Regions from separate parts of the Bacillus sp. H1a genome, predicted to be linked through region 1. Evidence: riboswitches for the same ligand, from Rfam matches in the RefSeq annotation. Region 1 holds a riboswitch; each other region holds the start of a gene.
What was found. Region 1 has a riboswitch for S-adenosylmethionine ahead of U860_RS0116830 (LLM class flavin-dependent oxidoreductase). Riboswitches for the same ligand answer to the same signal wherever they lie in the genome.

Region 1 (3,285 bases):
GCTCATCCAGAGCTTGAGTTTTTGAAAAAGTATAAAGTCATTAAGAAGAAAGAAATGAATGAAAATAAAGTAACGTTAATTAGCGGCGGCGGTAGTGGTCATGAGCCAGCGCATGCAGGGCTAGTCGGAAAAGGAATGCTAGATGCAGCAGTGTGCGGAGATGTGTTTGCTTCTCCTTCGCAAATTCAGGTATATCAAGCGATTAAAGAGACGGCTAGTAAAAAAGGTACGTTATTAATTATTAAAAATTACAGCGGCGATATTATGAATTTCAAAAACGGAGCGCATTTAGCGACTGAAGATGGAATTGAAGTAGACTACGTAAAAGTGGATGATGATATTGCAGTAGAAGATAGTCTGTACACAGTAGGGCGCCGCGGTGTTGCGGGAGTTATTTTAGTGCATAAAATTGCCGGCGCAGCAGCGGAAGCAGGTATGGATTTAGGAGCGGTGAAAGCTGTCGCAGAAAAAGCAGCGGCTAATGTGCGTACAATCGGTTTAGCGTTAACTTCTTGTACAGTTCCAGCAAGTGGATCACCTACTTTTACACTTGGTGAAGATGAAATGGAATATGGCGTTGGTATTCACGGCGAACCAGGAATTAAGCGTGAAAAAATGATGTCAGCAGATGAATTAGCTAACCGTATGACAAACGATTTAATAAAAGACTTAGGAGTAAAAGATGGCGAGGAAATCGCGCTTCTTGTAAATGGTTTTGGCGGCACACCACTTCAAGAACTTTATCTATTTAACAATGCAGTTACGCGAGAATTAGCTGCTAGAAACATTAAAATTAATAGAGTGTTCGTCGGTAATTATATGACAAGTATTGATATGGCTGGTATGTCTTTAACGGTAATGAAGTTAGATGATGAGCTGAAAACGTTATTATCAAAAGAGTGTAATACACCAGCATTTAAAGTCGATGGACCAGTTGAGAGTGTAGAGTACGTGAATGTGCTTGAAGAGACAGAAGAGAAGGAAGTTTCCTTTGAATTAGAAACAGCAGAAGAACACGCTGTTATTAAAGATAATGTCATTACATTAAACAACATGATTTATCTCGTTGATAAAATGAGCGACGTTATTATTAAAAATGAAGTACCGTTTTGTGAGTTAGATACACATGCAGGTGACGGCGACTTCGGAATGAGTGTGGCAAAAGGATTTAAGCAATTAAAACGTGAGTGGCATTCTATTGTAGAACAAGAGAATGTAACGATCGGATCATTCCTTGACGGTTGTTCAATGATTATTATGGAACATTGCGGTGGCGCTTCTGGTCCAATTTGGGGCGGAGCATTCCGCGCAGCTAGTAAAGCAGCAGGTGAAAAACGTGAGCTAACAGTTGGAGAATTCGCTGAAATGTTGCAAGCGGCACTTCAAGGTATACAATCTATCGGTGAAAGATCGTTCGGTAGAGGAGCGGTAGTTGGTGATAAGACGCTTGTTGATGCACTTGCTCCTTGTGTAGATTCTTGGATCGACAGTGCTTCAAACGGTACAGACGTGAAAACTGCCTTTGAAAAAGGAGCAGAAGCAGCGGTTAAAGGAGCAGAGTATACGAAAGAAATCGTCGCTCGCATGGGCCGCGCCGGTACAGTTGGTGAAAGAAGTTTAGGATATCCAGATGCAGGTGCACATGCGCTTGGGGTTATCTTTACGGAGATTGTGGGTAGTTTGAAATAGAAATTAGAAGATCCCTTCTACCTTAAGGTGGAGGGGATTTTTTAATATAGTTGATTGATATTTGGATAGAAAGCTGATATGTAAGCATTTAAAGTTGGAAAATTAGTCACATTCTTTGTATTTTTATAGTTTGCTTTAATCATCTAAGTTATTAGATGTTTAAGCTGACTTTGGAAAGAAAGTAGTTAAACTTAATTAAGGAAGATATATCATTATAATACTCATCGGAAAAATAGGTATTAAGTGTTGATTTTTATTATTCTGACGATTATAATAAATAAAAAAACAAATAATTCTTATGTTGAGAAGTGGAGGGACGGGCCCTATGAAACTTCGGCAACCTCGTATTAGACGAAAGGTGCCAAATCCTGCAGGTGAAAAAACACCTGAAAGATAAGAGCGGTTCACTTAGTAAAGAAAGCTACTCTTATTTCAATAAGAGTAGCTTTTTTTATGACTAAAAGATGAAGGAGGAATATGTAGTGGAGTATGGTTTTTGGTTACCGATTTTTGGGGGATGGCTTCGAAATATAGATGATGAATCTATGCCGCCTACGTTTGAGTACGCAAAACAAACAGCGCAAGCGGCAGAGCGATTAGGTTTTTCAACAACGCTTATTGCAGAATTAAACTTAAATGATATAAAAGGTGTTTCAGCACCAAGTTTAGAAGCATGGACAACCGCGGCGGGACTTGCTGCAGTAACGGATCGATTAGAGATAATGACAGCTGTAAGACCTGGCTTCCACAATCCAGCAGTTACAGCGAAAATGGCAGCGAATATCGATCAATTAAGTAATGGCCGTTTTACATTGAATGTAGTTTCAGCATGGTGGGAAGAAGAAGCGAGGCAGTATGGTGGGGTATTTACCGCACATGATGAAAGGTATGATCGAACAGAAGAATTTGTAACAATTTTGAGAGAGCTTTGGAAGGAAGAGGTATTTTCTTATGAGGGGAACTTTTATGAGGTTCATAATACACATTTAAATCCAAAACCTGTGCAGAAACAAGGAATTAAGATCTATGCAGGTGGTGAGAGCGAGCGAGGGAAAGAGGTAATTGTAAAACACGCGGATGCATATGTAATGCATGGGGGAACAGTGGAAGAGGTGTGTGTGAAAATAGAAGATATGAAGAATCGTAGAAAGAAAGTAACAGGGGAGCCATTGCAGTCATTCGGGCTCGCGGCGTACGTCATTTGTCGTGATACCGAAGAAGAGGCCTTGGAAGAATGGAGACGAATAACGGATGTGAAAGATGATGCTTTAGGTTATGCGGGTTATCAAGATTTTATTAGTAAATCACATTTGGAACAGCAAGTGAAGCTGAATGATTACTCCGTATCTAATCGTGGGTTACGCCCTAATCTAATTGGAACACCAGAACAAATTGCAGAAAGGATACTTGCTTTTGAAAAAGTGGGTGTTACATTATTACTTTTGCAATTTTCGCCACAGCTTGAAGAAATGAAACGATTTTCTGAAAAGGTGATGCCATTAGTTGAATTGAAAAGAAAGGAATTGATTACAAATGAGTAAAATTTACATATTACATGAGAATAAGGAATGGACGGATCATTTGGTGAAAAGGTTG
Region 2 (3,285 bases), on a different contig from region 1:
AGCTTTTTAGATTGTGGTGGTTCCAAAAAAGCAATCGCGGTCATTGATTCACTATTAAATAAATAGTTTTGAGATGATAAAAGCATAGGGGCTCACATCTTTATGCTTTTAAATTGTTATCCAGCAAATTGTACAGCAGTATTCGCGTGTAAATAAGCAGTGTCAAAAACAGGAACAGATAGATCGTTTTGAGAAATGAGTAAAGGAATTTCTGTACAGCCAAGCAGTATTCCTTCAGCACCGTTTTTAATTAATGTATTTGCGATTTGTAATAGCTTTTCTTTGGATGCATGTGAAATGATGCCTCTACTTAATTCGCTTAATATGACATGATGAATAAAAGTTCTATCTTCTTCATTTGGGATAATTGTCTCAATGCTGTAATTTGCTAATCGAGATTTATAGAAATCTTGTTCCATCGTTTGTTTCGTTCCTAAAAGTCCGATACGCTTTATATTATGTTCTACCATTTTCTTAGCACTTACGTCTCCAATATGAAGGAGTGGTATCGATATTGCCTTTTCTACTTCTTCGGCAAATAGATGTACTGTATTAGAACACATTAGTAAACATTCAGCTCCAGAGTTTTCTACTTTTTTTGCTACTGTGACTAATTCATTTTTCACCTCCTCATATTGATGGTTTTGTAATAATGTAGTTACTTCACCAAAGTCCATGCTATATAAAACAAGCTTCGCATTTTGATCATATTTAGAGAGAGTAAGTGTATTAATATGTTTATAGTACAACGATGTTGATTCCCAACTTAGTCCGCCAATTAGGCCAATTACTTTCATCATGTATTCCTCCCGTAACAATTTTGAATTTATTATTCCATAATTCCTATAAGAATACAATGATTTTAATGAACTATTTATTTAAAAGTTAAAATAGTAAGAAAAGTGTTGAAATTGTTAGTTGTTAGTGCCATAATACAGATTACAAATACATACTTATCCAGAGAGGTAGAGGGAACGGCCCTATGAAGCCTCAGCAACCCCTATGTAATTACATAGGAAGGTGCTAATTCCGCAGAGGACATTTATATGTCTTTTGAAAGATAAGAGGATTCTTGTACGTGAAAGAAAATGACCTCTTAATTTAAGGGGTCATTTTTTGTTGTATAGAAAGGAAGTGTCGATGCATAATTCATTTTCAAAACAAATATAGAGTATTAAAAGCTGAATAATACGAGAGGGGAATTGTAATGAACAAATTAACGACAAAACTAGTAGTAGCAATCGGAATTGGAGCAGCTTTATACGGTGTATTAGGACTTTGGGGATTTTCTATCGCACCCAATACATTTATTAAACCAGCATTGGCTATATTAACAGTTTTTGGCGCATTATTCGGCCCAGTAGCAGGGCTATTAATAGGACTCATTGGTCATACCGTTACAGATACAATCGCTGGTTGGGGTATTTGGTGGGGATGGGTGTTTAGTTCAGGCATTATCGGATTTTCAATGGGTCTTATACAAAAAAGAGCTGGTTTCAGTGTAAAAAATGGAACGTATAATAACCGTGATATTTCTTATTTTGCAATTGCGGGGCTAATTGGTATGGTCATCGCTATTATATTTGCTGGAGCATTTGATATTATTGTGATGGGAGAACCGTTTGATAAAATCGTTATACAAGTACTAGGAGCAACCATTGCAGACGTTATTGTATTTTTAGTTCTTGGCTTACCAATCACAATCGGTCTAGCTAAAGCAAATAAGAAACATACACATTTAAAAATTGAAAAGTAGGGATATATACATGCAACCAATTATTTCTTTTGAACAATTTACCTTTCAATACGGGCATGCCGCACAGCCTACCTTAAAAGATATTACATTTCGAATATATCCTGGGGAAAGGGTGCTAATAGCTGGACGGAGTGGTTCAGGGAAGTCAACATTAGCTCATTGTATAAATGGGCTAATCCCATTTTCTTACGAAGGGATAAGTACTGGTAACATTTTAATAGCTGGAAAGGATCCGAGAGAAGGAAGTATTTTTGAACAGAGTAAACTTGTAGGAACAATATTACAAGATCAAGATTCGCAATTTATTGGCCTTACTGTAGAAGAGGATGTAGCATTTTCATTAGAAAATGAATGTGTAAATCAAAAAGAAATGAAAAGAATTGTGACTGATTCTTTAAAAAAGGTAAACATGCAAGATTTTCATGCACAAAGTCCTCATGAATTGTCAGGAGGTCAAAAACAGACAGTTTCTCTTGCAGGTCTGTTAACGACAAATGCAGATATTTTATTATTTGATGAACCGTTAGCTAATTTAGATCCTACAAGCAGTTTGAATACTATAGATCGCATTAAAGGTATACATGAGAAATATAATAAAACAATTGTAATAATTGAACATCGAATAGAAGAAATTTTAAAGCTTGATTTAGATAAAATTATTTTAATCGATGAAGGAGAAGTTGTTGCGATTGGTTCACCGGATAAAATTTTATCGTCTAATATATTACCAAATATCGGGCTAAGAGAACCTATTTATATAGAGGCTCTAAAGAAATTAAATTTTGTCAATAATAATGACATGTTATTTCCAATTGAAAATCTCTGTAATAAAAAAGTTAATAGTGTAATAAAGAACTGGATGCAGAAACAAGTTTCAATTAAAAACACACATAAAAATAGAGAAGTATGTCAAATAGAAAACTTATCGTTTTCGTATAATAACAAACATACAGCATTAGAAGATATTAACCTTTCAATAGGAGAAGGTGAAATAGTAGCGTTACTGGGTCATAATGGAGCAGGTAAATCGACATTAGCTCATAGTCTAATAGGAATAAATAAAACAAAAAATGGGAGAATTACATTCGCTGAAGAAAACATAAACACGTGGTCTATCCGTAAACGTGGGGAAGTTATTTCGTATGTTATGCAAAACCCCAATCATATGATTACACAACGTACTGTTTTAGAAGAGGTATCATTCACATTAAAATTAAAAAAGGTTTCTAAAGAAGAAATTAATAGTAGAGTGGAAGGCATTTTGGGAATTTGTGGATTATACCCATTTCGTAATTGGCCAATTCAGGCATTAAGCTACGGGCAAAAAAAGAGACTAACTATTGCTTCTGTACTTACAACAAACCCAAAACTTATTATATTAGATGAGCCGACAGCTGGACAAGATTATTACCATTACAAACAGTTTATGTCGTTTATAAGAAAACTGGCTGAAAAGGGTATATCCTTTATTTTTATCACACACGATATGAATCTTGCTTTAGAATACGCAAATCGAGCGGTAGTTCTGC
Region 3 (3,285 bases), on a different contig from region 1:
CTTTCATTTTGTCAGCCCCATTCATTATTTTTTTCTTTACAAAATACTGGAAAGATTATATCATTTGTCACTAGAATTGTAACAACTTTCAAAAGAGGTGGAAAGTATGAAAAATTTTCAACCTTCCGAGGTAGTAACATCATTGCCGACACAATTTTTCGCTTCACTTGTTGCAAAAGTTAACAAAGTCGTTGCAGCTGGTCACGATGTTATTAATCTAGGCCAAGGAAATCCAGATCAACCAACACCGTCGCATATCGTAAAGGCTTTACAAGATGCGGCAGAAAAGACCCTTCATCATAAATATCCGCCATTTCGCGGACATGAAAGCTTAAAAGAAGCCGTTGCCACGTTTTATGAACGTGAATACGGAGTGACAGTAAATCCCGCTACTGAAGTCGCTATTTTATTTGGCGGAAAAGCTGGACTCGTTGAATTACCACTTTGTTTTACAAACCCTGGTGATACTATTCTCGTTCCAGATCCAGGGTATCCAGATTATTTATCTGGTGTTTCTTTAGCAAAAGCACACTTTGAAATAATGCCACTTGTCTCAGAAAATAATTTTTTACCGGACTATTCAAAAATAGATGACTCTATTGCCAAACAAACAAAGTTAATGTTTTTGAACTACCCTAATAATCCAACTGGGGCTGTAGCATCAAAAGAATTCTTTGATGAAACAATTCATTTCGCTAATAAGCATAATATATTAGTTGTTCACGATTTTGCATACGGTGCTATCGGATTTGACGGAAAAAAGCCCGTTAGTTTCTTGCAAGCAGACGGCGCCAAAGATACCGGCATTGAAATCTACACTTTATCAAAAACTTTCAATATGGCCGGATGGCGTATCGCTTTTGCTGTTGGCAATGAAAGTGTCATTGAAACGATTAACTTATTACAAGATCATATGTATGTTAGTATTTTTGGAGCTGTACAAGAAGCTGCCCGTGAGGCTCTATTAAGCTCGCAGTCTTGTGTAGTAGAACTTGTAAATTGTTATGAATCTCGAAGAAATGCTCTTATTAAAGCTTGTCATTCAATCGGATGGAATGTAACTATTCCAAAAGGATCATTCTTTGCATGGCTTCCTGTCCCAGAAGGTTTCACTTCTGAACAATTTGCTGATATGTTACTTGAAGAGGCCCATGTCGCTGTTGCCCCTGGTGTTGGATTCGGTGAACATGGCGAAGGTTATGTTCGTGTCGGTCTATTACATACGGAGGAACGATTGCAAGAAGCCATTAATCGAATCGATAAATTAAAAATTTTCAAAAAATCATTGACAACATAAAAGATATCTGACAAAATTCAGATATCATAAAAATTTAAACATTTCTAAATACTTCTTATCAAGAGCAGGTGGAGGGACGAGCCCGACGAAGCCCGGCAACCGATCTACAATTGTAGACACGGTGCTAATTCTCGCAGCGTTACGCTGACAGATAAGGAGCTGGTTGTAAAAAAACCTCTCCTTAGCTGAGAGGTTTTTTTATTTAACTAGGAGGTTATAACAATGAGCGGAATTATAGCGACATATTTAATCCATGATGATTCTCACAACTTAGAAAGAAAAGCGGAACAAATTGCAATTGGTTTAACAATTGGTTCATGGACTCATTTACCACACTTATTACAAGAACAATTAAAACAACATAAAGGGAATGTCATTCATATAAAAGAATTAGACGAACAAGAACATATAAACTCTTATCTTGCTAAAAAGGTAACACGTGGAATTATTAAAATTCATTATCCATCACTGAACTTCAGCCCAGACTTACCAGCCATTTTGACAACAACGTTTGGAAAACTATCGCTAGATGGTGAAATTAAACTAATAGATTTAACATTCTCAGACGAATTAAAAAAACAGTTCCCTGGACCGAAATTTGGAATTGATGGTATTCGAAACCTGTTACAAGTTCAAGATCGCCCTCTTCTAATGAGTATTTTTAAAGGGATGATAGGCCGTAATATTGGATATTTAAAAACACAACTGCGCGATCAAGCAATTGGTGGGCTAGATATTGTAAAAGACGATGAAATCTTATTTGAAAATTCATTAACACCACTTACGAAAAGAATCGAATGTGGAAAAGAAGTATTACAATCTGTATATGAAACATACGGTCATAAAACTATGTATGCGGTAAATTTAACAGGACGAACTTATGATTTAAAAGAAAATGCGAAACGTGCAGTGGTAGCTGGAGCGGACATTCTTTTATTCAATGTATTTTCTTACGGGCTAGATGTACTGCAATCACTTGTAGAAGATGATGAAATTCCAATTCCTATTATGGCACACCCTGCTGTAAGTGGCGCTTACGCTTCATCGAAACTATACGGATTCTCTTCTCCATTACTACTTGGAAAATTACTACGTTACGCTGGTGCTGATTTCTCTTTATTCCCATCACCATACGGTAGTGTTGCATTAGAAAAGGAAGAAGCTCTTCTTATTACAAAAAAATTGACTGAAGAAGACACGTTTTTCAAGCAAAGCTTTCCTGTTCCATCTGCTGGAATTCATCCTGGTTTCGTTCCCTTTATCCTTCGTGATTTTGGTAAGGATGTTGTTATTAACGCTGGTGGTGGTATACATGGCCACCCAAATGGAGCACAGGGCGGCGGAAAGGCTTTCCGAGCAGCAATTGAAGCTACTTTGCAAAACATTCCACTCCATGAAGTAGATGAGATTAATTTGCAAAGTGCGCTACAAATATGGGGAAATCCATCTTATGAGGTGAAATTATGAGTATTCAAGTGTTTTGTGATTTCGATGGTACGATCACAAATAATGATAATATCATGTCCATCATGGAACATTTCGCACCATCAGAAGCTGAGGGAATAAAAGAAAGAATTTTATCACAAGAACTTTCTATTCAAGAAGGTGTTTCTCAATTATTTAAATTATTACCTACCACTTTACACAACGACATTATTAAGCATCTAAAAGAAACAGCGGAAATTCGTGCTGGCTTTAAAGAATTTATACAATTTGCAAATAAAAACAACATTTCTTTTTATGTTATTTCTGGCGGGATGGATTTCTTCGTCTATCCACTCTTACAAGGAATAGTCCCTAAAGATCAAATTTATTGTAATGCAACTGATTTTTCAGGAGATTATGTTGAAGTGAAATGGCCTCATCCTTGTGATGAACAATGTCATCATAGTTGTGGTCTCTGTAAATCATCATTGATTCGTAAACTAAGCTCTACAGATGATTTTCATATTGTAATAGGGGATTCCATTACTGATTTACAAGCAGCA

Region 2: another riboswitch for S-adenosylmethionine. It lies ahead of U860_RS0114555 (ECF-type riboflavin transporter substrate-binding protein); the one in region 1 lies ahead of U860_RS0116830 (LLM class flavin-dependent oxidoreductase).
Region 3: another riboswitch for S-adenosylmethionine. It lies ahead of mtnW (2,3-diketo-5-methylthiopentyl-1-phosphate enolase); the one in region 1 lies ahead of U860_RS0116830 (LLM class flavin-dependent oxidoreductase).

What each region holds. Positions count from the first base shown of each region.
Region 1 is NZ_AYMH01000037.1:74,804-78,088, reverse strand. It holds gene dhaK (dihydroxyacetone kinase subunit DhaK) at 1-1,689, shown strand, start outside; SAM riboswitch class I at 1,983-2,089, shown strand; gene U860_RS0116830 (LLM class flavin-dependent oxidoreductase) at 2,172-3,230, shown strand; gene U860_RS0116825 (alpha-L-glutamate ligase) at 3,223-3,285, shown strand, end outside.
Region 2 is NZ_AYMH01000029.1:121,802-125,086, reverse strand. It holds gene U860_RS0114565 (macrolide family glycosyltransferase) at 1-66, shown strand, start outside; gene U860_RS0114560 (aspartate/glutamate racemase family protein) at 117-800, opposite strand; SAM riboswitch class I at 951-1,067, shown strand; gene U860_RS0114555 (ECF-type riboflavin transporter substrate-binding protein) at 1,208-1,756, shown strand; gene U860_RS0114550 (ABC transporter ATP-binding protein) at 1,767-3,285, shown strand, end outside.
Region 3 is NZ_AYMH01000052.1:6,606-9,890, reverse strand. It holds gene U860_RS0123320 (carbon-nitrogen family hydrolase) at 1-7, opposite strand, end outside; gene U860_RS0123315 (pyridoxal phosphate-dependent aminotransferase) at 107-1,297, shown strand; SAM riboswitch class I at 1,350-1,455, shown strand; gene mtnW (2,3-diketo-5-methylthiopentyl-1-phosphate enolase) at 1,520-2,764, shown strand; gene U860_RS0123305 (2-hydroxy-3-keto-5-methylthiopentenyl-1-phosphate phosphatase) at 2,761-3,285, shown strand, end outside.